2 regions of the Streptomyces sp. NPDC096136 genome follow, and region 2 is predicted to be linked to the other one. Evidence: predicted binding sites of a transcription regulator. Region 2 holds the regulator's gene; the other holds the start of a gene.
The links. Region 2 encodes HspR, which represses chaperone genes until heat shock. Its sites were predicted from a motif close to TTGAGNNNNNNNNNCTCAA; they were not measured.
Positions count from the first base shown of each region.

Region 1: lon (endopeptidase La) is a predicted target of HspR. The motif match lies at 4,082-4,100, and genes of this name have one in related genera.

Region 1 covers NZ_JBIWFZ010000003.1:601,753-615,890, reverse strand. The annotation lists gene ACIRBY_RS09145 (hypothetical protein) at 241-1,014, shown strand; gene ACIRBY_RS09140 (MarR family winged helix-turn-helix transcriptional regulator) at 1,061-1,501, opposite strand; gene lon (endopeptidase La) at 1,663-4,059, opposite strand; gene ACIRBY_RS09130 (DUF4097 family beta strand repeat-containing protein) at 4,234-4,980, opposite strand; gene ACIRBY_RS09125 (sulfurtransferase) at 5,095-5,928, opposite strand; gene ACIRBY_RS09120 (hypothetical protein) at 6,014-7,399, opposite strand; gene ACIRBY_RS09115 (hypothetical protein) at 7,490-8,059, shown strand; gene ACIRBY_RS09110 (response regulator transcription factor) at 8,183-8,920, shown strand; gene ACIRBY_RS09105 (ATP-binding protein) at 8,917-9,996, shown strand; gene ACIRBY_RS09100 (multifunctional oxoglutarate decarboxylase/oxoglutarate dehydrogenase thiamine pyrophosphate-binding subunit/dihydrolipoyllysine-residue succinyltransferase subunit) at 10,255-14,133, shown strand.
Region 2 covers NZ_JBIWFZ010000005.1:130,973-145,110, reverse strand. The annotation lists gene dnaK (molecular chaperone DnaK) at 1-1,660, shown strand, start outside; gene grpE (nucleotide exchange factor GrpE) at 1,660-2,319, shown strand; gene dnaJ (molecular chaperone DnaJ) at 2,359-3,534, shown strand; gene ACIRBY_RS12520 (heat shock protein transcriptional repressor HspR) at 3,536-4,000, shown strand; gene ACIRBY_RS12515 (helix-turn-helix transcriptional regulator) at 4,089-5,156, opposite strand; gene ACIRBY_RS12510 (hypothetical protein) at 5,242-5,490, shown strand; gene ACIRBY_RS12505 ((2Fe-2S)-binding protein) at 5,490-5,804, shown strand; gene ACIRBY_RS12500 (pyridoxamine 5'-phosphate oxidase family protein) at 5,979-6,398, opposite strand; gene clpB (ATP-dependent chaperone ClpB) at 6,523-9,114, shown strand; gene ACIRBY_RS12490 (YbjN domain-containing protein) at 9,238-9,774, shown strand; gene ACIRBY_RS12485 (hypothetical protein) at 9,796-10,953, opposite strand; gene ACIRBY_RS12480 (pyridoxal phosphate-dependent aminotransferase) at 10,962-12,146, opposite strand; gene ACIRBY_RS12475 (DUF2617 family protein) at 12,843-13,361, shown strand; gene ACIRBY_RS12470 (polyamine aminopropyltransferase) at 13,477-14,138, shown strand, end outside.

The DNA of each region.
Region 1 (14,138 bases), on a different contig from region 2:
CTTCGCAGTGTGTTGGGAGGAGAGCCGCACATCGCCCACCCGGCCACTCGAAGGAGTGAACATCACGGAGGAGTGGCCGACCAACTCGGGCACGGCGTGCCAGGGGCCCTCCTTGGACGGGTGGTTGAAGGTCGGGGCGGGCTTTGGCAATATGCCCGCCCACACTTACCGGCAGTACCGGTTCCGGTATTGGTACGTACCTTCCCGGCGCCAAAGGGCCCCGGTGGGCAGAATGTCCCCATGCGCATCGACCTCGCCTCGGCCCCCGGAAGTGCGGAACGCCCCAACGAGGACTGGGTGTCGGCGTCGACACCTGCGGCGGGAGGGGGTGTTGTGGTCGTCCTGGACGGGGTCACTCCGCCGCGCGGGGACGACGGGTGCGCGCACGGAGTGCCCTGGTTCACCACCCGGCTGGGCGGCCGATTGACCGAACTGTCCGGATCGCGGCGGGACATGCCACTCGACCGGATCCTGGCGCGGGCCATCGAGGACACGGCCGACACGCACCGCGACACCTGTGACCTTTCTCACGTCCGCACCCCGCAGGCGACGGTGGTGATGGCGCGCTGGGACGCGGCCTGCGTGGAACACCTCGTGCTGTCGGACTCCGTGCTCCTGCTGCGGGCGCCGGGCGGCGGGGTCACCGCGGTGCTCGACGACCGGCTGGACCGGATCCCGCAGGGGGTGCGCGGCTCGGTGGCGGCGACGGACGCGCTGCGCAACGCCGAGGGCGGGTTCTTCACGGCCGCCGCGGACCCGTCGGTGGCGGCGCGGGCGGTCACCGGGCGCACCCCGCGCGACCGGGTGGGGGCGCTGGCCGCGCTGACGGACGGGGCGAGCCGGTGGACGGACACGTTCGGGGAGGGCGACTGGGCGGCCTGTCTGGACGTGCTGCGCGAGGAGGGGGCGCGGGGGCTGATCGGGCGGGTCCGGGCCATCGAGTCCGATCCGCTGCGGCCGCCGGCCCGCCACAAGCGGCACGACGACGCCTCGGCGGTCTACGCGGAGCTGTGAGGCGGCGCTCCGGCCGGGTGCTGCTCCTCGCCGGAGTTCCCGGGTGCTACTCCTCGCCGGAGTTCAGCTGGTTCAGCAGCCGGGCCAGCTCGGCGACCTCGCCGCGGTCCCAGTCGGCCAGCTTGCGCATGTACTGCTCGCGCCGGGCCCCCCGTACGCGCAGGAACCGCTCCCGGCCCTCGTCGGTGAGGCCGACCAGGAAGGCGCGGCCGTCGGCGGGGTCCGGCTCGCGGGCGACCAGGCCCAGGAGCTCCAGGGCGCGCAGCTGCCGGCTCATGGTGGCCTTGCCGACGCCGAAGTAGGCGGCCAGCTCGGTGGCCCGCTGGCGGCCGGCGGCCTCCAGCCGGACGAGCAGCCCGTACGCGGCGGGCTCCAGCTCCGGGTGCAGGGCGCGTGCCATCTCGCCCGAGGAGGCGCGGGCGCGCCGAAGGAAGACGGACAGCTCCCGCTCCAGAGCGAGGAACTCCTGGTCTTCACTGCCGTGCACGTGCCGCTCCCATCGGTGATGGGGGTGCGAACCCGGCACCCCTGTACGGGTCCAGTATTTCGCAGGTGGTGCGCCGCGGGCCCGGGGCCCCGCCTGGGGTCCCCCCGGACGGAGTCCGGGGGGAGCGGGGTCCCGGGCCCGCGGTGACGCCGCGCCGCCGGTCAGGCGGCCTTGGTGAAGGACACGACGGCCGGGGCGAGGGCGAGCTCCAGCACCTGGCGCACGTCGGTCACCGGGTGTACCTCCAGCCGCTCCAGCACCTCGCTGGGGACGTCGTCGAGGTCGGCCTCGTTGCGCTTCGGGATGATCACGGTGGTCAGCCCGGCCCGGTGCGCGGCGAGCAGCTTCTGCTTGACCCCGCCGATGGGCAGCACCCGCCCGGTCAGCGAGACCTCGCCGGTCATGGCCACGTCCGTGCGGACCTGGCGGCCGGAGAGCAGGGAGGCCAACGCGGTGGTCATGGTGATGCCCGCGCTCGGCCCGTCCTTGGGGACGGCTCCCGCCGGGAAGTGGATGTGCACGCCCCGGTCCTTCAGGTCGGCGACCGGGAGCTCCAGCTCCGCGCCGTGCGAGCGCAGGAAGCTGAGCGCGATCTGCGCCGACTCCTTCATCACGTCGCCCAGCTGCCCGGTCAGGGTCAGCCCGGCGGCCCCCGTCTCGGGGTCGGCCAGGGAGGCCTCGACGAAGAGCACGTCGCCGCCGGCGCCGGTCACGGCGAGGCCGGTGGCCACGCCCGGGACCGCCGTGCGCCGCTCCGCCGGGTCCTGGGCGGACTCCGGCACGTGGTGCGGGCGCCCGATCAGGCCGCGCAGCTCGCCCGCGCCGATGGAGAACGGGAACTCCCGCTCGCCCAGCTCGTGCTGCGAGGCGACCTTGCGCAGCAGCCGCGCGATGGACCGCTCCAGGGTGCGCACGCCCGCCTCGCGGGTGTACTCCCCCGCGAGCTTGCGCAGGGCGTCCTCCTCCAGGACCACCTCGTCCGCGGCGAGGCCGGCGCGCTCCAGCTGGCGGGGCAGCAGGTGGTCGCGGGCGATGACGACCTTCTCGTCCTCGGTGTAGCCGTCGAGGCGCACCAGCTCCATGCGGTCGGCCAGGGCCTCCGGGATGGCCTCCAGCACGTTCGCGGTGGCCAGGAAGACCACGTCGCTCAGATCGAGCTCGACCTCCAGGTAGTGGTCGCGGAAGGTGTGGTTCTGCGCCGGGTCCAGTACCTCCAGCAGGGCCGCGGCGGGGTCGCCGCGGAAGTCGGAGCCGACCTTGTCGATCTCGTCGAGGAGGACGACCGGGTTCATGGACCCGGCCTCCTTGATCGCCCGTACGATCCGGCCCGGCAGGGCTCCGACGTAGGTGCGGCGGTGGCCGCGGATCTCGGCCTCGTCCCGGACGCCGCCGAGGGCGACGCGGACGAACGTGCGGCCCATGGCGTGGGCCACGCTCTCCCCGAGGGAGGTCTTGCCGACTCCGGGGGGCCCGACCAGCGCGAGCACGGCGCCGCCGCGCCGCCCGCCGATGACGCCCATCCCGCGCTCGCCGCGCCGCTTGCGCACGGCGAGGTACTCGGTGATGCGGTCCTTGACGTCGTCCAGCCCGGCGTGCTCGGCGTCGAGCACGGCCCGCGCCCCGCGGATGTCGTAGCCGTCCTCGCTGCGCTCGTTCCAGGGCAGCTCCAGGACGGTGTCCAGCCAGGTGCGGATCCAGGAGCCCTCGGGGCTCTGGTCGCTGGAGCGCTCCAGCTTGTCGACCTCCTTGAGGGCGGCCTCGCGCACCTTCTCGGGCAGGTCGGCGGCCTCGACGCGGGCGCGGTAGTCGTCGGACTCCTCGCCCTCCTTCTCCCCGCCCAGCTCGCGCAGCTCCTTGCGGACGGCCTCCAGCTGGCGGCGCAGCAGGAACTCGCGCTGCTGCTTCTCGACGCCGTCCTGGACGTCCTTGGCGATGGACTCGGCGACGTCCTGCTCGGCGAGGTGGTCGCCGAGCGCCTTGACGGCGAGCCGCAGCCGGGCGACGGGGTCGACGGTCTCCAGCAGTTCGACCTTCTGGGCCACGGTCAGGAACGGCGAGTACCCGGAGTTGTCGGCGAGCGCGGACACCCCCTCGATCTGCTGCACCCGGTCCACGACCTGCCAGGCGCCGCGCTTCTTGAGCCAGCTGGTGGCGAGGGCCTTGTACTCCTTGACGAGCTCGGCGACCGATCCGGGCAGCGGGTCGGGCACCTTCTCCTCGACGGTCTCCCCCTCGACCCAGAGCGCCGCTCCGGGCCCGGTGGTCCCGGCGCCGATCCGGACGCGTCCGCGCCCGCGGATCAGCGCCCCTGGATCGCCGTCGGAGAGCCGCCCGACCTGCTCGACGGTCCCCAGCACGCCGATCCCGGCGTACTTCCCGTCGACCCGTGGCACGAGCAGCACCCGGGGCTTCCCGCTGCCCCGCGCGGCCTGCGCGGCCTCGACGGCCGCGCGCACCTCGGCATCGGACAGGTCCAGCGGGACGACCATCCCGGGCAGCACGACCTCGTCGTCGAGCGGCAGCACGGGCAGGGTGAGCGTTGCGGACGTCGAAGCCATGATCTTCCCTCCGGCAGTGAAGTTGAGCTATGCCGACTCAATGCTTCTGCGCCCGGCAATGTTCCCCAACTGGCGTTCGCCGGGGGCGAACAGCTGCGCCGGCCCCGTCGACGAGCCCGCCCGCCGATCGGGGTGGGGACGTCGACGCCGTCCGCGACGAGGAGGGGGCGCCGGTCAGGAGGCGCCGACGCGGATGTCGCCCGAGCTGGTGCGCACCTTGATGCCCGACGGCGCGCCGGGGGTGTCGGCCAGGGAGAGGTGGCGGGTCCCGGAGGACGTGTCGGTGGACAGCGCGTAGGGGCCCTGCGGGGCCGTCACGCCGACGTCGCCGGAGCTGGTGGTGACGGACACCGAGGCGGGGGGCTTGGCGAAGGCGGCCTCGACGTCCCCGGAGCTGGCCCGGAACTCGGCCTCGGCCCCTTGCAGGCCGGCGGCGGTGATCCGCCCGGAGGAGGTGCGGACCTTCACCGGGCCGGTGATCCCCTCGGCGCGGACGTCTCCGGAGGAGGAGGTCAGGTCGGCCCGGGCGACGCCCTTGACCGTGATGTCGCCGCTGCTGCTCTCGACCCGTACGCGGGCCGCCGCCGGCACCTCCAGGCGGTAGTCGATCCAGCAGTCGTCCCCGCAGCCGTCGCTGAAGGTCAGCACCCCGCCCGAGACCCGCTGCCCGGGCGCGGGCGCCTCGGCGCCCCGGTAGTGGACGACCCGGTGGACGGCGACCCCGGGGCCGGAGCCCGGGGCCACCTCGACGTCACCGCTGCGGACGCCCGTCAGCTCCACCGCCGTGACCGCCTCGGTGACGGTGGCGTCGGCGTCGGCGGTCTTCGCCGGGCCCACCCCCGTCAGGGCGCAGCCGGACAGCAGGAGGGCGGCCCCGAGGGCCGTGACGACGAGGCGGGTTGACGTGGTGTGAGGTGCCATGCCCAGGAGTCTGCCCAGCGGACGGCCCGGTTTCGCGGGTGCAGGCATCCGAACCGGGGTGGAGTTAACCCCACCCCCGCCTCGCCCCGCACCGCCCCCGCGGCGACGCGCCGCTCAGCCCCCGCTCGCCACCGGCCGGTCCGAGGGCGTGCCCCACTCGCTCCAGGAGCCGTCGTACACCGCGGTCCGCCCGTATCCGGCCAGGGTCGCCCCCAGCGCGAGGACGCAGGCCGTGACGCCGGAGCCGCAGCTGAAGTAGAGCCGTTCCCGTCCCGGCGCCAACGCCTCGAAGGCCGCACGGAGTTCGCCGGGCGGGCGCATCAGGCCCCGCGGCCCCTGGAGTTCGCCGAACGGCAGGTTGAGCGCGCCCGGCATGTGGCCGCCGCGCAGCCCCGGCCGGGGCTCGGGGGCGGTGCCGGCGAAGCGCTCCCGGGTGCGGGCGTCGAGCACGGCGGCGTCCGGGTCGGCGAGCGCCCCGGCGACGGTGTCGGCGTCCACGAGCAGCCCGGGGCGGGGCCGGGCGGTGAAGGAGCCGCGCGGGCCGTCGTACGCCGCCGGGGCGGCCTCGACGGGCAGCCCGGCCGCGGTCCAGGCCGGCAGTCCGCCGTCGAGCACGGCGGCGCGGTCGAAGCCCATGGCGCGCAGCATCCACCAGGCGCGGGCGCTGGAGTAGATCCCTGCGGCGTCGTACACGACCACGGTGTCGGTGTCGTCGACCCCGAGCGCCCGCAGGGCCTCCTCGAACGCGGCGGCCGCCGGCATGGTGTGCGGGGCGGGGGCGGTGTGGTCGGAGAGGCCGCCGTCCAGGTCGAAGGGACGGGCCCCGGGGATCCTCGCGGGCGCGCCCCGGTGCGCCCCGACGGAGGCGTCGAACACCACGACCCGGCCGAGGTGTGCGGCGAGCCGGTCGGCGGTGACCAGGGGTCCGGGTATCGGGGGTACGGGCATGCGGGGCCTCCGGGGCGGCGTCGGGCACGGGTCTGCCGCCCATCCTGGCGCACTCGCGCGGCCGGCGGGGCCCTCTCGCCCCGGCTCAGCCGCACGCGCCGCGCCGGGCGTACACCGCCACCCTCGCTCCTCTGACCTCCGTCACCGAGCAGCGGTCGAACGAGGCGGCCAGGGTGTCGCGCTTGACCGCCTCCGCCGGGTACGGGTCCAGCGGCTGGTCCGCGGGGTCCAGCAGGGCCACCACCCGGGCGGAGTCCAGCAGGGCCCGCCGGATCCGGTCCGGGGGGAGCTCCGTGCCGTGGAGGGTGTGCGAGGCGGCCGGGGCGACGGCCAGGGCCACGTCGCGCAGCCCCGCGTACACCCGCGGCGAGGACAGCAGCCACTCCCGCCGCCGCGAGGGCAGGAACAGCACCGCGTCCCCCGGGCGGCCCTCCTGCCGGACCACCGCCGCGACGGCGAGGACGTCGTCCCTGCGGCTCTCGGGGGTCCGCAGCCACGCCGACCACACCGCCGCCGGCACCAGCAGCAGGGCCGCCGCCGGCCAGGGCGCCCACCCCCGCAGCCGGGCCGCCCGCACCCCCGCCGGCCGCGCCCCCGCGAGCAGGGCGAGCCCGACCAGGGCGTACAGGACGTACCGGTCGACGTACCAGGGGTGCACCAGCGAGACCGCCATCAGCAGCCCCGGCGGCAGCAGGGCCAGCGGCACGGCCACCCGGACGAGTGGCGGCGCGGCGCCCGGGCCGCGGGCCAGCAGGAGCACGGCCGCCGCCAGCACCCCGTACGCCGCCCAGTCCTGCCAGCCGGGCCGCCCCAGCCAGCCCAGCTGCCGGCCCGCCTGCCCCGCGCCCACCACAGCCAGGGGCAGCAGCCCGGCGGCGACCGCCCCGGCCGCCCACCTCCAGCCCCGCGCCCGCCAGGCGCAGCAGCCGTGCGCGAGCAGCGCCAGCGCGGCGAACCCGTGCAGCCAGCAGCCGGCCAGCAGCACCACCGCGTAGGCGGCCCACCACCGCCGCAGCATCAGGTACGTGGCCCAGGCCACGGCCGCCGCGACCAGGGCGTACGAGCGCCCTTCCTGCCCGTACATCTGCACCGGCGGGAGCAGGACGTAGACGGTGCCGGCCGCCAGCGCGGCCCGCGGCCCCGCCAGCCGGTGCGCCGCGGCCGCCACGCCCCCGGCGGCGAGGGCCGTCCCCGCCACGGACGGCAGCCGCAGCGCCCACAGGCCCGGGCCGCCGGCGTCCCCCGGGAGGGGGAACGCCGCGAACACGGCGTGCATCACCCCGTAGTACAGCCCGTGCACCGCGTCGACCTGCCCGAGCAGGTCCGGGAGCTGCCCGGCCGGCCGGTGCGCGACCTGCCAGGTGGTGGATTCGTCGCGCCACATGCTGCCGGGGCCCGGTCCCCGCTCCAGCCCCCACAGGCCGAGGAGGAGGACGGCGAGCAGCGGCGGGAACCAGCGCCAGGGGGCCATGCGGTGGATGACGTCCTCCGGGGTGCTTTCCGTAGCGGTTCGGGGCCTCCATACTCGGGGGCGGTACCGGTGACCCGCTGGAGGTGGCGCGTGCGAGCGATGCGAGCGGCCGGGGCCGCGGCGGCGGTGCTGCTGGCCGCGGTGTCCCTGGCGGGGTGCGGCCACGACGGCTCCCCGGGCGGCCCCGCGCCGGCGGGGGCCACGGCACCCGCCCCGACGGCACCGGCGGCGACCGCCCCGGGGTCCACGCCCACGGCCCCGCCCGCCCCCCGCCCGACGGCGACCGCCCCCGGCACCGCGCGGCCCTCCGCCGACCCGTCCACCGAGAGCCTGCTGCGCGTCACCCGCAGCGGCGGTTTCGCGGGCCGGACCCGCACCCTGCTCGTCAACGGCGACGGCTCCTGGACCCTCCTGGGCGAGCAGGACGAGGACCTGCGCAAGGGCCGTCTCGCCCCGGGGGAACTGGAGGAGCTGCGCACCGCGCTGCGCGAGGCGGACTTCGCGCACCTGCCCCGCACCGCGACCGCAGATCCGCCGGTCTACGACGGGTTCACGTACTCCTTCGTCCACGGCGGATCCGAGGTGGCGGCCGACCAGACGGCACTGCCGCCGGCCCTCTCCCGGGTGCTCGCGGCCCTCCCCGGATTCGACTCCGCCTGAGGAATCCGGGATGAATCTCTGATTCCGCATGCCGTCCGGTCCTGTCCGAACCCTCCATGGCCGCAGCCCGGTGCCTCCTCTACGCTGCACCCCAGCCATCACGCGGATCATCAGGGGCGGGACATGGAACAGACACACACCCACAACGGCGCCGCGGCCACCCCAGGTGCCCAGCGGCGCGTGCTGGTGGTCGAGGACGACCGCACCATCGCCGACGCCATCGCGGCCCGGCTGCGTGCCGAGGGCTTCCAGGTGCAGACGGCCTACGACGGCCCGGCCGCCGTCGCGTCGGCCGAGAGCTGGCTGCCCGAGCTGCTGGTGCTGGACGTCATGCTGCCCGGCTTCGACGGGCTGGAGGTGTGCCGGCGGGTGCAGGCGCAGCGGCCGGTCCCGGTGCTGATGCTGACGGCCCGGGACGACGAGACCGACATGCTGGTCGGCCTGGGGGTCGGGGCGGACGACTACATGACGAAGCCGTTCTCCATGCGCGAGCTGGCCGCGCGGGTGCACGTGCTGCTGCGCCGGGTGGAACGGGCCACCCAGGCCGCTACCGCCCCGCGCGGGGCGACCCTGCGGCTGGGGGACCTGGAGATCGACCACGCCCAGCGCCGGGTGCGGGTGCAGGCGGAGGACGTGCACCTGACGCCGACCGAGTTCGACCTGCTGGTGTGCCTGGCGGGGACCCCGCGGGCGGTGCTGTCGCGGGAGCAGCTGCTGGCGGAGGTGTGGGACTGGGCCGACGCGTCGGGCACCCGGACCGTCGACAGCCACATCAAGGCCCTGCGCCGGAAGATCGGCGCGGAGCGGATCCGCACGGTCCACGGCGTCGGGTACGCCCTGGAGACCCCGGCGCAGGCGTGAGCGGCGGGCGCCCCGACGGGGGGCTCCGGCCGTTCTCGCCGTTCTCGATCAAGACCAAGCTGGGCACGCTCGTCGTGGTCTCGGTGTTCATCACCACCGGGCTGCTGATGGTGGCGCTGCGCACGGACACGGAGCTGCGGTTCATCACGGTCTTCTCGGTGATCGCCTCGATGCTGATCACCCAGTTCGTGGCGCACGGCCTGACGGCGCCGCTGGACGAGATGACGACGGTCGCCCGGGCCATCTCGCACGGGGACTACACCCGCCGGGTGAGCGGGGCGGGGCGCCGGGACGAGCTGGGCGATCTGGCCTCGACGATCAACCGGATGGCCGGCGATCTGGAGGCCGAGGACAGGCACCGTCGAGAGCTGGTCGCGAACGTCTCGCACGAGCTCCGCACTCCGATCGCGGGGCTGCGGGCCGTGCTGGAGAACGTGGTGGACGGGGTCTCGGAGGCCGATCCGGAGACCATGCGGACGATGCTGAAGCAGGCGGAGCGGCTCGGCCGGCTGGTGGAGACGCTGCTGGACCTGTCGCGGGTGGACAACGGGGTGGTGCCGCTGAAGGCGCGCCGCTTCGAGGTGTGGCCGTACCTGTCGGGGGTGCTGAAGGAGTCGGGGCTGGCGGCCGCGGGGCGCCCTGGCCTGTCTTCCGGTTCGGGTGGGCACACCCGCAACGACGTGCACCTCCATCTGGACGTGCATCCTCCGGAGCTGACCGCGTACGCGGACGCGGAGCGGCTGCACCAGGTGGTGGCGAACCTGATCGACAACGCCGTCAAGCACAGTCCGGCGCACGGCCGGGTCACGGTCCGGGCGCGGTCGGGCGACACGCCCGGGAGCCTGGCCCTGGAGGTCGTGGACGAGGGGCCGGGGATTCCGGAGGCGGAGCGGCACCGGGTCTTCGAGCGGTTCAACCGGGGCTCGGCGGGCGGCGGCGACGGGGGCACCGGGCTGGGGCTGGCGATCGCCCGCTGGGCCGTCGGCCTGCACGGAGGGGAGATCCGCGTGGCCGAATCGTCACGTGGTTGCCGAATCCTTGTCACCCTTCCGGGCAGCTCGCCGGTGCTGTCTTGACGTAGGGTTCGAGTGGGAAGGACATGATCTCGGCCACACGTGCCCGAGGTCGTCAGGGGTGCGAGGCCATGGGGGTCGCAACCTGGCTGCCGCCTACCCGAACCACGCTTGTTTCCCGCCATTCCACGTGGCGAAACCCGCCGTTCGGTGTGACCTGCGCGACGGAAGTCCCGCCCGGCCTGCATTGCACCGCCGGGGAGGCGTAGCCTTTATTCCCGCTGTCCATACCTTGTGAAGCGGAAGAGGGCGGTTGCCGCCGTGTCGCCACAGTCCCCCAGTAACCCGAGCACCACGACCGACGCAGCAGAGGGCGGGAAGACCCCTGCCTCAGGCTTCGGCGCGAATGAGTGGCTCGTCGACGAGATCTATCAGCAGTACCTCCAGGACCCGAACTCGGTCGACCGGGCCTGGTGGGACTTCTTCGCCGACTACAAGCCGGGGGGCGCTGCCGCTCCGGTGAAGGCGGACGGTCCCGAGAAGTCCGCGACGACGGATGGCGCCTCCGCACAGGCCGCCACCGCCCCCGTCGCGCTCCCGCAGGCCGCCGACGCCGCCACGGGGGCGGCGCCCGCCGCGCCGGCCCCCGCCGCGACCACTCCCGTGTCAGCTCCTTCCCCTGCTCCTGCCACCCCCTCTGGTGCCCCTGCTGTGACTGTCACCTCCCAGGCCCCGGCCGCCGCACCGGCCGCGCCCGCCCCTCAGGCCGCGGCTCCGGCCGCCACCACCCCGGCTCAGAAGGCCGCGCCCGCCACCGAGGCCCCCCAGGGCCCCGAGCTGGTGACGCTCCGCGGTCCCGCGGCCGCCGTGGCCAAGAACATGAACGCCTCGCTGGAGGTGCCGACGGCCACGTCCGTGCGCGCCGTCCCGGTGAAGCTGCTGTTCGACAACCGCATCGTCATCAACAACCACCTCAAGCGCGCCCGCGGTGGGAAGATCTCCTTCACCCACCTCATCGGCTACGCGATGGTGCAGGCCATCAAGGCCATGCCGTCGATGAACTACTCCTTCCAGGAGAAGGACGGCAAGCCGACCCTGGTCAAGCCGGAGCACGTGAACTTCGGCCTCGCGATCGACCTGGTCAAGCCGAACGGCGACCGCCAGCTCGTCGTCGCCGGCATCAAGAAGGCCGAGACCCTGAACTTCTTCGAGTTCTGGCAGGCCTACGAGGACATCGTCCGCCGCGCCCGCGTCGGCAAGCTGACGATGGACGACTTCACCGGCGTCACGGTCTCCCTGACCAACCCCGGCGGCCTGGGCACCGTCCACTCCGTGCCCCGCCTGATGCCCGGACAGTCGGTCATCATGGGCGTCGGCTCCATGGACTACCCCGCCGAGTTCCAGGGCACCTCGCAGGACACCCTGAACAAGCTGGGCATCTCCAAGGTCATGACCCTGACCTCGACCTACGACCACCGGGTCATCCAGGGTGCGGCCTCCGGCGAGTTCCTGCGCGTCGTCGCGAACTTCCTCCTCGGCGAGAACGGCTTCTACGACAGCGTCTTCGAGTCGCTGCGGATCCCGTACGAGCCGGTCCGCTGGATGCGCGACATCGACGCGTCCCACGACGACGACGTCACGAAGGCCGCCCGCGTCTTCGAGCTGATCCACTCCTACCGGGTCCGCGGCCACGTCATGGCCGACACCGACCCGCTGGAGTACAAGCAGCGCAAGCACCCCGACCTCGACATCACCGAGCACGGCCTCACCCTGTGGGACCTGGAGCGCGAGTTCGCGGTCGGCGGCTTCGCCGGCAAGTCGATGATGAAGCTCCGCGACATCCTCGGCGTGCTGCGCGACTCGTACTGCCGCACCACCGGCGTCGAGTTCATGCACATCCAGGACCCGAAGCAGCGCCGCTGGATCCAGGACCGCATCGAGCGCGCGCACTCCAAGCCGGAGCGCGAGGAGCAGCTGCGCATCCTGCGCCGCCTGAACGCGGCGGAGGCCTTCGAGACCTTCCTGCAGACGAAGTACGTCGGCCAGAAGCGCTTCTCGCTGGAGGGCGGCGAGTCCGTCATCCCGCTGCTCGACGCCGTCATCGACTCGGCCGCCGAGGCCCGCCTCGACGAGGTCGTCATCGGCATGGCCCACCGCGGCCGCCTGAACGTCCTGGCGAACATCGTCGGCAAGTCGTACGCGCAGATCTTCCGCGAGTTCGAGGGCAACCTCGACCCGAAGTCCATGCACGGCTCCGGCGACGTCAAGTACCACCTGGGCGCCGAGGGCACCTTCACGGGCCTGGACGGGGAGCAGATCAAGGTCTCGCTCGTCGCCAACCCCTCGCACCTGGAGGCCGTGGACCCGGTCCTGGAGGGTGTCGCCCGCGCCAAGCAGGACGTCATCGGCAAGGCCGGCACGGACTTCACCGTCCTGCCCGTCGCCCTGCACGGCGACGCCGCGTTCGCCGGCCAGGGCGTGGTCGCCGAGACCCTGAACATGTCGCAGCTGCGCGGCTACCGCACCGGCGGCACCGTCCACGTCGTGATCAACAACCAGGTCGGCTTCACCGCCGCCCCGGAGTCCTCGCGTTCGTCGATGTACGCGACCGACGTGGCCCGCATGATCGAGGCGCCGATCTTCCACGTGAACGGCGACGACCCGGAGGCCGTGGTCCGCGTCGCGCGGCTCGCCTTCGAGTTCCGCCAGGCGTTCAACAAGGACGTCGTGATCGACCTCATCTGCTACCGCCGCCGCGGTCACAACGAGTCGGACAACCCGGCGTTCACGCAGCCGCTGATGTACGACCTGATCGACAAGAAGCGCTCGGTGCGCAAGCTGTACACCGAGTCCCTCATCGGTCGCGGCGACATCACGCTGGAAGAGGCGGAGCAGGCGCTCCAGGACTTCCAGGGCCAGCTGGAGAAGGTCTTCGCGGAGGTCCGCGAGGCCGCCACGCAGCCCGCGGGCGCCGCCGTCGCGCCGGCGCAGACCGCGCAGGAGTTCCCGGTCGCGGTGAACACCGCGATCTCGCAGGACGTCGTCAAGCGGATCGCCGAGTCCCAGGTCAACATCCCCGAGGGCCACACGGTCCACCCGCGTCTGCTGCCGCAGCTGCAGCGCCGCGCGGCGATGGTCGAAGACGGCACCATCGACTGGGGCATGGGCGAGACCCTGGCCTTCGGCTCGCTGCTGATGGAGGGCACCCCGGTCCGCCTGTCCGGCCAGGACTCCCGCCGCGGCACCTTCGGCCAGCGCCACGCGGTCCTCATCGACCGGGAGACCGGCAACGACTACACGCCGCTGCAGTACCTGTCGGACGACCAGGCCCGCTACAACGTCTACGACTCGCTGCTCTCCGAGTACGCGGCCATGGGCTTCGAGTACGGCTACTCGCTGGCCCGCCCGGACGCGCTGGTGCTGTGGGAGGCCCAGTTCGGTGACTTCGTCAACGGCGCGCAGACCGTCGTCGACGAGTTCATCTCCTCGGCCGAGCAGAAGTGGGGCCAGACCTCCGGCGTCACGCTGCTGCTGCCGCACGGCTACGAGGGCCAGGGCCCGGACCACTCGTCCGCCCGCCCGGAGCGCTTCCTGCAGATGTGCGCGCAGGACAACATGACGGTCGCGATGCCGACCCTGCCGTCGAACTACTTCCACCTGCTGCGCTGGCAGGTCCACAACCCGCACCACAAGCCGCTCATCGTCTTCACCCCGAAGTCGATGCTGCGCCTGAAGGCCGCGGCGTCGAAGGCGGAGGAGTTCACGAGCGGTTCGTTCCGTCCGGTCATCGGGGACACCACGGTCGACCCGAACGCCGTCCGCAAGGTCGTCTTCTGCGCGGGCAAGGTCTACTACGACCTGGAGGCCGAGCGGGAGAAGCGCGGCATCACCGACACCGCGATCATCCGCATCGAGCGGCTGTACCCGCTGCCGGGCGCGGAACTCCAGGCGGAGATCGCCAAGTTCCCGAACGCGGCGAAGTACATCTGGGCGCAGGAGGAGCCGGCGAACCAGGGTGCGTGGCCGTTCATCGCGCTGAACCTGATCGACCACCTCGACCTGGCGGTCGGCGCGGACATCCCGGCGGGCGAGCGCCTGCGGCGCATCTCGCGTCCGCACGGCTCGTCCCCGGCGGTGGGCTCCGCGAAGCGCCACCAGGCGGAGCAGCAGCTGCTGATGAACGAGGTCTTCGAGGCGTAGTCGCC
Region 2 (14,138 bases):
GGACCGGACCATCCGCTCCGTCAAGCGCCACATGGGCACTGACTGGAAGATCAACCTGGATGGCAAGGACTTCAACCCGCAGCAGATGAGCGCCTTCATCCTGCAGAAGCTGAAGCGCGACGCCGAGGCGTACCTGGGCGAGAAGGTCACGGACGCGGTCATCACCGTCCCGGCCTACTTCAACGACTCCGAGCGCCAGGCGACGAAGGAGGCCGGCGAGATCGCGGGCCTCAACGTCCTGCGCATCGTCAACGAGCCGACGGCCGCCGCCCTGGCCTACGGCCTCGACAAGGACGACCAGACCATCCTCGTCTTCGACCTCGGCGGCGGCACCTTCGACGTGTCCCTCCTGGAGATCGGTGACGGCGTCGTCGAGGTCAAGGCCACCAACGGTGACAACCACCTCGGTGGCGACGACTGGGACCAGCGCGTCGTCGACTACCTGGTGAAGCAGTTCGCCAACGGCCACGGCGTCGACCTCTCCAAGGACAAGATGGCGCTCCAGCGCCTGCGCGAGGCCGCCGAGAAGGCGAAGATCGAGCTGTCCTCCTCCACGGAGACCACGATCAACCTGCCGTACATCACGGCCTCCGCCGAGGGCCCGCTGCACCTGGACGAGAAGCTCACGCGCTCGCAGTTCCAGCAGCTGACCGCGGACCTGCTCGACCGCTGCAAGACCCCGTTCCACAACGTCATCAAGGACGCGGGCATCAACCTGTCCGAGATCGACCACGTGGTCCTGGTCGGCGGCTCCACCCGCATGCCGGCCGTCGCCGAGCTCGTCAAGGAGCTCACCGGCGGTCAGGACGCCAACAAGGGCGTCAACCCGGACGAGGTCGTCGCCATCGGCGCCACCCTCCAGGCCGGTGTGCTCAAGGGTGAGGTCAAGGACGTCCTGCTCCTCGACGTGACCCCGCTGTCCCTCGGCATCGAGACCAAGGGCGGCATCATGACCAAGCTCATCGAGCGCAACACGACCATCCCGACCAAGCGGTCGGAGATCTTCACGACGGCCGAGGACAACCAGCCGTCCGTGCAGATCCAGGTCTACCAGGGCGAGCGCGAGATCGCGGCGTACAACAAGAAGCTCGGCATGTTCGAGCTGACGGGCCTGCCGCCGGCCCCGCGCGGCGTCCCGCAGATCGAGGTCTCCTTCGACATCGACGCGAACGGCATCATGCACGTGACCGCGAAGGACCTCGGCACGGGCAAGGAGCAGAAGATGACCGTCACCGGCGGCTCTTCGCTCGGCAAGGACGAGGTCGACCGCATGCGCCAGGAGGCGGAGCAGTACGCGGAGGAGGACCACCGCCGCCGCGAGGCCGCCGAGTCCCGCAACCAGGGCGAGCAGCTCGTCTACCAGACGGAGAAGTTCCTCGCGGACAACGCGGAGAAGGTCCCGGCCGAGGTCAAGACCGAGGTCGAGACGGCCGTCACCGAGCTGAAGGACAAGCTCAAGGGCGAGGACACCGCCGAGATCCGCACGGCCACGGAGAAGCTCGCCGCGGTCAGCCAGAAGCTGGGCCAGGCCATCTACGCCGACGCGCAGGCCGCCCAGGCCGCCGGCGGCGCCGGTGACGCGGGCCAGGCCAAGGCCGACGACGACGTCGTCGACGCCGAGATCGTCGACGAGGACAAGCCGAAGGGCGGCCAGGCCTGATGTCGGAGGAGACCCCGGGCTTCGACGAGAAGCCCGAAGTCCCCAACGGCTCGGCCGCTGACGACGCCGGGGCGAAGGCCGCCGACTCCTCCGAGAAGGAGGAGGCGGCCCCCGCCGGGGACGCTCAGGACGTTGCTCTCCTGGCGCAGCTGGACCAGGCCCGCACCGCGCTCGGCGAGCGCACCGCGGACCTCCAGCGGCTCCAGGCGGAGTACCAGAACTACCGCCGCCGCGTGGAGCGGGACCGGGTCGCCGTCAAGGAGATCGCGGTCGCGAACCTGCTGTCGGAGCTCCTGCCGACCCTGGACGACATCGGCCGGGCCCGGGAGCACGGCGAGGTGGTCGGCGGCTTCAAGTCGGTGGCCGAGGGTCTGGAGACGGCCGCGGCCAAGATGGGGCTGCAGCAGTTCGGCAAGGAGGGCGAGCCCTTCGACCCGACGATCCACGAGGCCCTGATGCACTCGTACGCGCCGGACGTCACCGAGACGACCTGCGTGGCGATCCTGCAGCCGGGGTACCGGATCGGCGAGCGCACGATCCGCCCCGCGCGGGTCGCGGTGGCCGAGCCCCAGCCGGGCGCGGCACCCGCCGCGAAGTCCGAGTCCGCCGACGGCGACACGCCGTCCGACAAGGACACGGATGCCCCCGACAAGGGCTGACGCACACCATGTAGGTAGCCGAGAGGAGGGTCACCGGGGATGAGCACGAAGGACTTCGTCGAGAAGGACTACTACAAGGTCCTCGGTGTCCCGAAGGACGCCACCGAGGCCGAGATCAAGAAGGCGTACCGGAAGCTCGCCCGCGAGTTCCACCCGGACGCCAACAAGGGCGACGCCTCGGCCGAGGAGCGCTTCAAGGAGATCTCCGAGGCGAACGACGTCCTCGGCGACGCCAAGAAGCGCAAGGAGTACGACGAGGCCCGCGCCCTGTTCGGCAACGGGGGCTTCCGCCCCGGTCCGGGCGGGGGCGGCTCGTTCAACTTCGACCTGGGCGACCTCTTCGGGGGTACCCAGGGCGCCGGCCAGGGCGGCTTCGGCGGCGGCCTGGGCGACGTCTTCGGCGGCCTGTTCAACCGCGGCGCCGGCGCCGGTGCGGGCACCCGCACCCAGCCGCGCCGCGGGCAGGACATCGAGTCCGAGGTCACGCTCTCCTTCACGGAGGCCGTGGACGGGGCGACGGTCCCGCTGCGGATGTCCTCGCAGGCTCCCTGCAAGGCCTGCTCGGGCACCGGCGACCAGAACGGCACGCCCCGGGTGTGCCCGACCTGCGTCGGCACCGGACAGGTGTCCCGGGGCAGCGGCGGCGGCTTCTCGCTGACCGACCCCTGCGCGGACTGCAAGGGCCGCGGCCTGATCGCGGAGAACCCCTGCGAGGTCTGCAAGGGCAGCGGGCGCGCCAAGTCCTCCCGGACCATGCAGGTCCGGATTCCGGCGGGCGTCTCCGACGGCCAGCGGATCCGGCTGCGCGGCAAGGGCGCCCCGGGCGAGCGCGGCGGCCCGGCCGGCGACCTCTACGTCGTCGTGCACGTCGGCACCCACCCGGTGTTCGGCCGCAAGGGCGACAACCTCACCGTGACCGTGCCCGTCACGATCGCCGAGGCGGCCCTGGGCGCCGACATCAAGGTCCCCACCCTGGGCGGCCCCCCGGTGACCCTGAAGCTCCCCCCGGGCACCCCCACGGGCCGTACGATGCGGGCCCGCGGCAAGGGCGCGGTCCGCAAGGACGGCACCCGCGGCGACCTGCTCGTCACGGTGGAGGTCGCGGTACCGGCGGAACTGTCCGACAAGGCCCGCGAGGCCCTGGAGATGTACCGGGACGCCACCGGGTCCGACGATCCGCGCGCCCTGCTGTTCGAGTCCGCGAAGGGAGCTTGACATGGAAGGCCGCCGACGACAGTCCCGCTTCGGTGACGGGGCGTACCAGCTGACCGACGAGACCCCGGTCTACGTGATCTCGGTGGCCGCCCAGCTCTCGGGACTGCATCCGCAGACCCTCCGCCAGTACGACCGCCTCGGCCTGGTCTCCCCGGACCGCACGGCCGGGCGCGGCCGGCGCTACTCGGCCCGGGACATCGAGCTGCTCCGCACGGTGCAGCAGCTGTCCCAGGACGAGGGCATCAACCTGGCGGGCATCAAGCGGATCATCGAACTGGAGAACCAGGTGGCCGCGCTCCAGCAGCGCGTCGCCGAGCTCTCCACGGCGGTGGACGGAGCGGCCGCCGCCCTCCGGGCCCGCGAGGCCGCGGTGCACGCCTCGTACCGGCGCGACCTGGTCCCGTACCAGCCGCCGCAGCCGGGCAGCGCCCTGGTCGTCTGGCGCCCCAAGCGCCCGATGGACTGACGCCCGGGCCCGCAGCGCGTACGAAGGCCCCGTCCGGCCCCTCCAGGGGGCGGGACGGGGCCTTCGGCATATTCCCCCGGCCCGTTCCTCAGCGGGGCGCCGTGAGCCCCTCAGCGGGCCCCTGGCAGCCCGGGCCGCCCTCCGCGTCGCCCTCGCTGTGCAGGATGCCGGACTGGGCGATGAGGTAGCCCAGCTGGGCCCGGCTGCCGCTGCCGAGGGCGGTGGCCAGCTTCGCGATGTGGGCGCGGCAGGTGCGGACGTTCATCCCCAGGCGGCGGGCGATCGCCTCGTCGACGTGCCCCTCGATGAGGAGCTGGGCGATGGAGCGCTGGACGCCCGAGATGCCGTCGGGGCTGTGCGTGTAGGTGACCTCGTCGGTCAGCGGCACGGCCCTGCGCCACAGCTGCTCGAAGACCCGGATCAGATAGTCGATCAGCCCCGGGTGCCGCAACTCCAGGGCCACTTTTCGGTCATCGCTCGCCGGGATGAACGCCACCGTGCGGTCGAAGATCATGAGACGCTCTATGAGCTCCTCCAGCGTGCGGATCTCCACCTTGCCCGTGGATATCCGGTCCACGTAGGCGAGCGTGCCCTGGCTGTGGCGCACCGTGTGCTGGTAGAGCGTGCGGATGCTCACGCCGCGGTCGATCAGCGGCCTGGCCCGCTCCAGTGCCTCGGTGAGGATGAACGACGGCCGTGCGCCGCCGGGCTGGACGGTCAGGGCCTCGGTGTGGCACTCGGCGGTGGCCAGGTCGAGGGCGGCGTTGATCTGGTCGAACCCCTCCAGCACCGTGATGGCGTGGGTGTTGGCGGGGCTCTGGGCGCTGATGGTGAGGAACGGCTCGAACGCGTCGGTCAGTTCCACGGCGGTGCGCCGGCGGTCCTGGATCTCCCGTTCGAGCGGGTGGAGCCGCTGGGCGAGTGCGACGGAGGGGGGAACCGCGCGCAGTTGGTTCGCGTCGTCCGGGTCGGGTCGCAGGAGGGCGAATTCGAGCAGGCAGGGGGCGTTCCTGACCTCTCCGCGGGCGATGCGCCCGGTGCTCAGGGCTGCCGCGTAGACGCGCGCTCCCTCGGCACACAACTCCGTGACGGGGTGGTGATGTGTCGGGTTTGTCTCGCTTCTTGCCAAATCTCCACCCCCCAGGGTCCTGAACATGTAAGAACATGATGCATCGTCCCTGTGGCACTGACGTGCCTGAATGAGCCATCGTCTGACAGTGCGGGGGAGAGGATTCCATCAAGTGAGGACGAAGCCGACCATGTATAAGAGAATGCTTCGCTCGGCGCTTGCCGTTGTTTTCTCCGCCGTTGCGGTCTTCGGGGCAGCAGCAGCCGTTCACGGTGACGCGGACGGCGTGCCGGCGGTTGCCGGTGCGACCGCCGAGCCGGCGGGCAAGACCGATCTCGGCTGGAACGTCGCCCCCGGCGCGCGGACCAACGACCTCGGTGCCGACCTGGGCTGGAACAGCACTCCTGCGACGGCCGCCTGATGACCCCCGACGACCGCGACTTTCGGCGCGAGATGGCCTCGGCATACCGCTCTGGCTGGCAGTTCATCGATCTCGCCACGGCGATCCCCTACGCCGGCGACTCGCTGATGGTCACCCTGTTCGGCCAGCCGATCGTCATCGTGCGCGAGGAGGACGAGGACGTCCGTGCCTACCGCTGCCTGCGCCGCCCCCGGGGCGCACCGCAGCCCGTCCGCTGCGAAGTGCGGTACGGCATGGTCTTCGTCAACCTCGATCAGCGCGATCACCAGCTCTTCGAACCCGATATCACCACCGCCACCCCCCGCAGTGCCTGAGGCGATTCCCCCGTCGTTGCAGATCGCTCCAGGTGCTTCCCCCACACAACGGCGCCATCGTGGACCTGACCACGATGGCGCCGTTGTGCTGTCCGCGTCCAGTGCCCGAACCGGACATCCGGCTGAGGATCCCCTGAGAATCTCTGGAGGACCGCTCGAATCCGGCCGTTTTCCTCAGGCGCGCCCCATGGCGCGGTCCAGGGTGATCTCCAGGACCACCCGGTCCGGGTTCGGCGAGGGCGTCCGCCCGTACCGCTCGGCGTAGCGCTCCACCGCGTCCGCGACCGACGCCTCGTCCGTGCGGACCACCGCCCGCCCCTCCAGCGTCGCCCAGCGCCGGCCCTCCATCTGGCACACCGCCACCCGCGCGCCGCCGTCCGGCGCCGCCAGCACGTTGCGCACCTTCCTGCTGTGCTTGTTGCTGATCACCCGCGCCAGCCCGGCCTCCGGGTCGTACGTCACCCCCACCGGGACCACGTGCGGGGTGCCGTCGGGCCGCGGGGTGGTCAGGGTGCAGATGTGCCGCTCCCGCCAGAAGGCGAGGTAGGCGGGGGTCGGGTTGAGTACGTCGTGGACCGGCTTGGAATCAGGCATGGTCCGAAGCATATGTCCGGCCCGGATCCGGCCTTGAGTGGAATAGACTCAACTTTGCAGACGCTGAAGCAGTCAGAGTTCTGCACCTGGAGAGTCGTAGCCCGCCGGAGAGGAGAAACCGAGAGTGGACGCCGAGCTGACCAACAAGAGCCGTGACGCGCTGAACGCGGCCACCAGCAGGGCCGTCAAGGACGGCCACGCCGACCTGACCCCCGCACACCTGCTGCTGGCCCTGCTCGCCGGCGAGGACAACGAGAACATCACCGACCTGCTCGCCGCGACCGAGGCCGACCAGGCCGCCGTCCGCTCCGGCGCCGAGCGGCTGCTCGCCGCCCTGCCCAGCGTCACCGGCTCCACGGTCGCGCCGCCGCAGCCCAGCCGCGACCTGCTCGCCGTGCTCGCCGAAGCCGACTCCGAGGCCAAGGCGCTCGGCGACGACTACCTCTCCACCGAACACCTCCTCATCGCCGTCGCCGCCAAGGGCGGCGCGGCCGGTGAGGTCCTTTCCGCCCAGGGCGCGACCGCGAAGAAGCTGCTGGCCGCCTTCGAGAACGCACGAGGAGGACGGCGGGTGACCACCCCCGACCCCGAGGGCCAGTACAAGGCCCTGGAGAAGTTCGGCACCGACTTCACGGCAGCCGCCCGCGAGGGCAAGCTCGACCCCGTCATCGGCCGCGACCACGAGATCCGGCGCGTCGTCCAGGTCCTCTCGCGCCGCACCAAGAACAACCCGGTGCTCATCGGCGAGCCCGGCGTCGGCAAGACCGCCGTCGTCGAGGGCCTGGCCCAGCGCATCGTCAAGGGCGACGTCCCCGAGTCGCTCAAGAACAAGCGCCTCGTCTCCCTCGACCTCGGCGCCATGGTCGCCGGCGCGAAGTACCGCGGCGAGTTCGAGGAGCGCCTCAAGACCGTCCTCGCCGAGATCAAGTCGAGCGAGGGCCAGATCATCACCTTCATCGACGAGCTGCACACCGTCGTCGGCGCCGGCGCCGGCGGGGACTCCGCCATGGACGCGGGCAACATGCTCAAGCCCATGCTGGCCCGCGGCGAGCTGAGGATGGTCGGCGCCACCACCCTCGACGAGTACCGCGAGCGCATCGAGAAGGACCCGGCGCTGGAGCGCCGCTTCCAGCAGGTGCTGGTCGCGGAGCCCACCGTCGAGGACACCATCGCCATCCTGCGCGGCCTCAAGGGCCGCTACGAGGCCCACCACAAGGTGGTCATCAACGACAGCGCCCTCGTCGCCGCCGCCACCCTCTCCGACCGGTACATCACCTCCCGCTTCCTCCCCGACAAGGCCATCGACCTCGTCGACGAGGCCGCCTCCCGGCTGCGCATGGAGATCGACTCCTCGCCGCTGGAGATCGACGAGCTCCAGCGCTCCGTCGACCGCCTGCGCATGGAGGAGCTGGCGCTGAAGAACGAGTCCGACCCGGCCTCGATCGAGCGCCTGGAGAAGCTGCGCAAGGACCTCGCCGACAAGGAGGAGGAGCTGCGCGGCCTCACCGCACGCTGGGAGAAGGAGAAGCAGTCCCTCAACCGCGTCGGCGAGCTCAAGGAGCGCCTGGACGACCTGCGCGGCCAGGCCGAGCGTGCCCAGCGCGACGGGGACTTCGACTCCGCCTCCAAGCTGCTCTACGGGGAGATCCCCGCGCTGGAGCGCGAGCTGGCCGAGGCCACGGAGGAGGAGGCGCAGGCCGGTCCCTCCAAGGACGCCATGGTCAAGGACGAGGTCGGCCCGGACGACATCGCGGACGTGGTCGGCGCCTGGACCGGCATCCCGGCCGGCCGCCTCCTGGAGGGGGAGACCCAGAAGCTCCTGCGCATGGAGGACGAGCTGGGCCGCCGCCTGATCGGGCAGACCGAGGCCGTGCGGGCCGTCGCCGACGCCGTGCGCCGCACCCGCGCCGGCATCGCCGACCCGGACCGGCCGACCGGCTCGTTCCTCTTCCTGGGCCCCACGGGCGTGGGCAAGACCGAGCTGGCCAAGGCCCTCGCGGACTTCCTCTTCGACGACGAGCGGGCCATGGTCCGCATCGACATGTCGGAGTACTCCGAGAAGCACAGCGTGGCCCGCCTCGTCGGCGCCCCGCCCGGCTACGTCGGCTACGAGGAGGGCGGCCAGCTCACCGAGGCCGTCCGCCGCCGCCCGTACAGCGTGGTGCTGCTGGACGAGGTCGAGAAGGCCCACCCCGAGGTCTTCGACATCCTGCTCCAGGTCCTCGACGACGGCCGCCTCACCGACGGCCAGGGCCGCACGGTCGACTTCCGCAACACCATCCTGATCCTCACCTCCAACCTGGGCAGCCAGTTCCTGGTCGACCCGGTCACCTCCGCCGAGGACAAGAAGGCGCGCGTCCTGGACGTGGTCCGGGCGAGCTTCAAGCCGGAGTTCCTCAACCGCCTCGACGACCTCGTCGTCTTCTCGGCCCTCACCCGGGACGAGCTGGCGCACATCGCCGAGCTCCAGATCTCCCGCCTGGCCAAGCGCCTCGCCGACCGCCGCCTGGCCCTGGACGTCACGCCCGAGGCCCTGGCCTGGCTGGCCGACAAGGGCAACGACCCGGCGTACGGCGCGCGCCCGCTGCGCCGCCTGATCCAGACGGCGGTCGGCGACCGGCTGGCGAAGGAGATCCTGTCCGGCGAGGTCCGCGACGGCGACACAGTTCGGGTCGACGTGGCCGGGGACGACCTGCTGGTCGGGCGGGCCCTGTAGCCCCGCATCCGTAAGGACCGCCGCGCTCCCGTGTCCGCCCGGAGCGGATCGCGGGTGCGGGGCTGGACACGGGGTGGGCGCGATGGTGGAGGATGGCTGTATCCGCACGAAGGGAAGTACACGGTGAGCATCGACCCGGCCTCGATTCCGAACTTCGGGGGTCAGCCCGAACCGCAGGCCACAGGACCGGCGGGCCCCGTCGTCCCCGACCAGGATCTGGTGAAGCAGCTCCTGGAGCAGATGGAGCTCAAGTACGTAGTCGACGACGAGGGAGACCTCGCGGCGCCGTGGGAGGACTTCCGCACGTACTTCATGTTCCGCGGTGAGGGCGAGCAGCAGGTTTTCTCCGTCCGCACCTTCTACGACCGTCCGCACGCGATCGACGACAAGCCGCAGCTGCTCGAGTCGATCGACGACTGGAACCGCCGCACCCTGTGGCCCAAGGTCTACAGCCACACCCACGACGACGGCTCCGTCCGGCTGATCGGCGAAGCGCAGATGCTGATCGGCACCGGCGTCAGCCTGGAGCACTTCGTGTCCTCCACGGTCAGCTGGGTCCGTGCGTCGATCGAGTTCGACAAGTGGCTCATCGAGCAGCTCGGCCTGGAGAAGGAGGTCGACTCCGCAGAGGGCGACTCCGAGGACGGGGACGACGCCTAGCCGTCCCCGCCCCACGGCCCGCTAGAGGGGTACCTTCGCCATGAGCGTGAGGTACGCCCCGTAGCCGTACGAGAGCCCGGCCATGCAGGCGGTCACCACGACCGCCGTGCGGGGCCGGGCTCTCGCCATCGCGGCGGCCAGGGGCAGCAGCAGCGGGAACGCGGGCAGCAGGAACCGCGGCTTGGACTCGAAGAACCCCGCCCCGCCGAGGGTGATCACCAGCAGGGTGGCGGTGTAGACGAGCAGCGCCAGCGGTGCCCGGTCCAGCAGCAGGAGCACGGCGAGCAGCACCGCCGCGGCCAGCGTGGCCACCGTCACGGCCACCGGGATCGTGACGTCGCCGCCGGTCAGGACCTTGTCCACGACGCCGACCGTTCCGGCCCCGAAGTCGAAGCGCGAGCCCCACTGCCGCTGGACGGTGAAGTAGCCCAGCCACTCGTGCCGGCGTATCCCGACGGCCGCCACGTACCCGGCCCAGCCCGCGGGCGCGAGCAGTCCGGCCGCCCACACCGCGGGCGCGCGGCTGCCCCGCAGCAGCTCCCGCAGGGCCACCACGCTCACGGCGGCGGCCACGGCGATCCCGGTGGGCCGGGTCAGCCCGGCGAGCACCGCCAGGGAGGCCGCCCACAGCCAGCGCTCCCGCAGCAGCGCGTACAGGGCCCAGGAGGCCAGCGCGCACAGCAGCGGCTCGGTGTAGGCGAGGCCCAGCACCACCGCGTGCGGCAGCGAGGCCCACAGCGCGACGAGCAGCACCGCGGCCCGCGGCCCGAGCAGCCGTTCCCCGACCCGGTACACCCCGACGGCGGCGGCGGCCGCCGCCGTCCAGGCCACCACCAGCCCGGCGACGGGGCCGCCGCCGAGGAGGTGCACCAGCAGCGGGAACAGCGGGAAGAAGGCGGAGTCGCTCTGGATGGAGTCCGAGGCAGGCCACATCTGGGTGCGGCCGTAGCCGTGGGCGGCGATGGAGAGGTACCAGTAGGAGTCCCAGGAGCCGCCGAGGACCCGCACCGGGTTCCGCCCGGCCCACCAGGCCCCGACGGCGATCACCAGCGCCCCGGCCCCGCGGACGGCGGCGAACACCGCGAGCGCGAGCCCGGCCGACCAGACCGTCTCCTGTCTTCGTGGGGCCCGCGGGGCCCGCGCGGGGGCGGGCGGGGTCTGTCTCGTCGTCACGTCCATATCGAGCCCTAGAGTGCCCTAAGCCGGTCCACGGCTTCGCGGAGGACCTCCGTCTTCTTGCAGAAGGCCCAGCGCACCTGGGTGGCGCCGGCCTCGCGGTCGTCGTAGAAGACCTGGTTCGGGATGGCGACGACCCCGCAGCGCTCGGGCAGGGCGCGGCAGAAGGCCAGGCCGTCCTTCTCGCCCAGGGGCGAGACGTCGGTGGTGATGAAGTAGGTGCCCTGGGGGCGGAAGACCCGGAACCCGGCGGCGTCGAGCCCCTCGGCGAGCAGGTCGCGCTTGGCGGCGAGGTCGGCGCGGAAGGCGTCGTAGTAGGTGTCGGGCAGGGAGAGGGCCTCGGCGACGGCGTACTGGAAGGGGCCGGAGGAGACGTAGGTGAGGAACTGCTTCGCCGAGCGGACGGCCGAGACCAGCGCGGGCGGGGCGGTGATCCAGCCGACCTTCCAGCCGGTGAAGGAGAAGGTCTTGCCGGCGGAGGAGATGGTGACGGTGCGCTCGCGCATCCCGGGCAGGGAGGCGAGCGGGGTGTGGCCGCCCTCGAAGACCAGGTGCTCGTAGACCTCGTCGGTGACGACGAGCAGGTCGCGCTCGACGGCCAGTTCGGCGACGGCGGCGAGCTCCTCGCGGGTGAGGACGGTGCCCGTCGGGTTGTGCGGGGTGTTGAGCAGCAGCAGGCGGGTGCGCGGGGTGACCGCGTCGCGCAGGGCGTCGAGGTCGGGGCGGAAGTGCGGGGCGCGCAGGGTGAGCGGGACGCGGACGGCGCCGGCCATGGCGATGCAGGCGGCGTAGGAGTCGTAGAACGGCTCCAGGGCGATGACCTCGTCGCCCGGTTCGAGGAGGGCGAGGAGGGCGGCGGCGATGGCCTCGGTGGCGCCCGCGGTGACCAGCACCTCGGTGTCGGGGTCGTAGGACAGGCCGTAGAAGCGCTGCTGGTGGGCGGCGACGGCCTGGCGGAGCTCGGGGACGCCCGGGCCCGGCGGGTACTGGTTGCCCCGGCCGTCGCGGATCGCCCGGACGGCCGCCTCGGCGATCTCGGCGGGGCCGTCGGTGTCGGGGAAGCCCTGCCCCAGGTTGATCGATCCGGTGCGGGCGGCCAGGGCCGACATCTCCGCGAAGATCGTGGTGCCGAAGGAGGCCAGGCGGCGGTTCAGGAAGGGGCGGTCGCCGCCCACGGGTGCGCTCATGGGCGCCATCCTGCGGGGAACCTCTGGAGTTGCTCAAGTGTGCTTTGGCGCATCTGGCCGGGGGGCATCCCCCCTGCACGCGGGACGCGGGGATCCCGCACCCCGGGGGACCGGGGCGTCAGAAGGGGGCGAGGACATGGTCGTCGTCGTGCTGGTCGTCGCGGCGGTCGCGGGAGCGGTCGTCTGGGTCGTGAAGAAGGTCTCCGGCGGGGGAGGATCCGGCAGCGGAGGGAGCTCCGGCGGCAGCTGGTGGGCGGGCGGCGGGGGCTCTTCCTCCTCCTGCGGATCCTCGTCCTCCTGCGGATCCTCGTCCTCCTGCGGTTCGTCGTCCTCCTGCGGCTCGTCCTGCGGTGGCGGAGGGTGCGGGGGCAGCTGACACTGGACCGGGGCGGCCGCGGCCGCGTGGACGGGGCGCCCGGTGGGGACAACTTCCCTCGGGCGTCTTCTTGTTCGGGTGCGTACGAGGGCCCGGGGAGGGGCCGTTCTTGAACACGTGAACCGGGTAGCCCCCCAGGGGATGTAAACCCCGTCAAGTTGGGTAAAAACGCTGTGAGTGCCGTGCCTTTCATGATTCCCTCGGTTGAGTAGACCAGTCCTCGGAGGACCTCCCTGGACTTCCTGTGGACCCGTGCCGGTGTCCCCCCACCCGTTGCATACCGCTGGCGGGCCCGGCTCCTCTCCCTCGCGCGTTTGCGGAGCCGACTCATGCTCACGACCCTCCAGACCACTTACACCGACACGCGTGCCGCCGATCTCGCCTGGGCGCTGGGACGGGACCGGCTGCCCGCCCTGGCCGTACTGAACCTCCAGCTCGCGGACGCGAAGGTGGAGTTGCGCCTGCTCGGCGCCTCCCATCAGGTGCTCCTGGAGGAGGGCGAGGTGCACTGCTCGGAGACGGTCGCCTGCATGCCCGGCAGCCGCACGCCGCTGCCGCTGGGCGTGGCGAAGCGGGTGGGGGACTGGGAGTACGAGTTCGCCGCGCGGGTCGAGACCCTCTCGCGGGGCTCCTTCGCGGGGCGGGCGCAGGAGCTGCTCGCCCTGGTCGCGGACCACCCGAACGGACTGGCGGGGACCTTTCCGGGCGACCCGCACGCCTTCACCGCCATGCTCGCGCAGCGGCACGAGGGGCAGGTGCGCTGGCGGACCTGGCACGCCTACCCGCAGGAGGGCCAGCTGGTGGCCACCCGCACCCGGGTCGGGGTCCGGATGGGGGCCCCCGTCTAGGCCCCGTCCCCTACGCCAGGTTGCGTACGGATTACGCCAACTGGCGGGACAGTTGCGGTACTTACACCCATGTGGGTGACAGGGTGCCAGTGGGCGGTGACGTACGGTTCGCTGCATGATCGACCGTTCCGCCCCCCGCGGGGTGCTCCCGGCGGCGGAGCCGCGGGGCGTGCAGACCGTCCCGGCCGCCCTGCCCGTACAGCCCCGGACCGGCCGACTCCTCGTCCTGGCCACGGTGTTCGTCTGCGCCGCCTGCGGGCTCGTGTACGAACTGGAGCTGCTCGCCCTCGGCTCCTACCTCATCGGCGACTCCGTCACCCAGGCGTCCGTCGTGCTGTCGGTGATGGTCTTCGCCATGGGCGTCGGCTCCCTCCTCGCGAAACGGCTCCGCACCCGGCCCGCCTTCGGTTTCGCCGTCATCGAGGCCGGGCTCGCACTGCTCGGCGGCTTCTCCGCGATGGCCCTCTACGCGAGCTTCGCCTGGCTGGGCGAGTCCCGGCCCGCGCTCGTCGCGTTCTCCTTCGCCATCGGGGTGCTCATCGGCGCCGAGATCCCGCTGCTGATGGTCCTCATCCAGCGCATCCGCCGACAGGACGCCGGCGGGGCCGTCGCCGACCTGTTCGCCGCCGACTACGTGGGCGCCCTGGTCGGCGGCCTCGCCTTCCCCTTCCTGCTGCTGCCCGTCCTCGGCCAGCTCACCGGCGCCATGCTCACCGGCACCGTCAACGCCGTCGTCGGCGGCGGACTCGTCCTGTGGCTCTTCCGCCGCGACCTCAG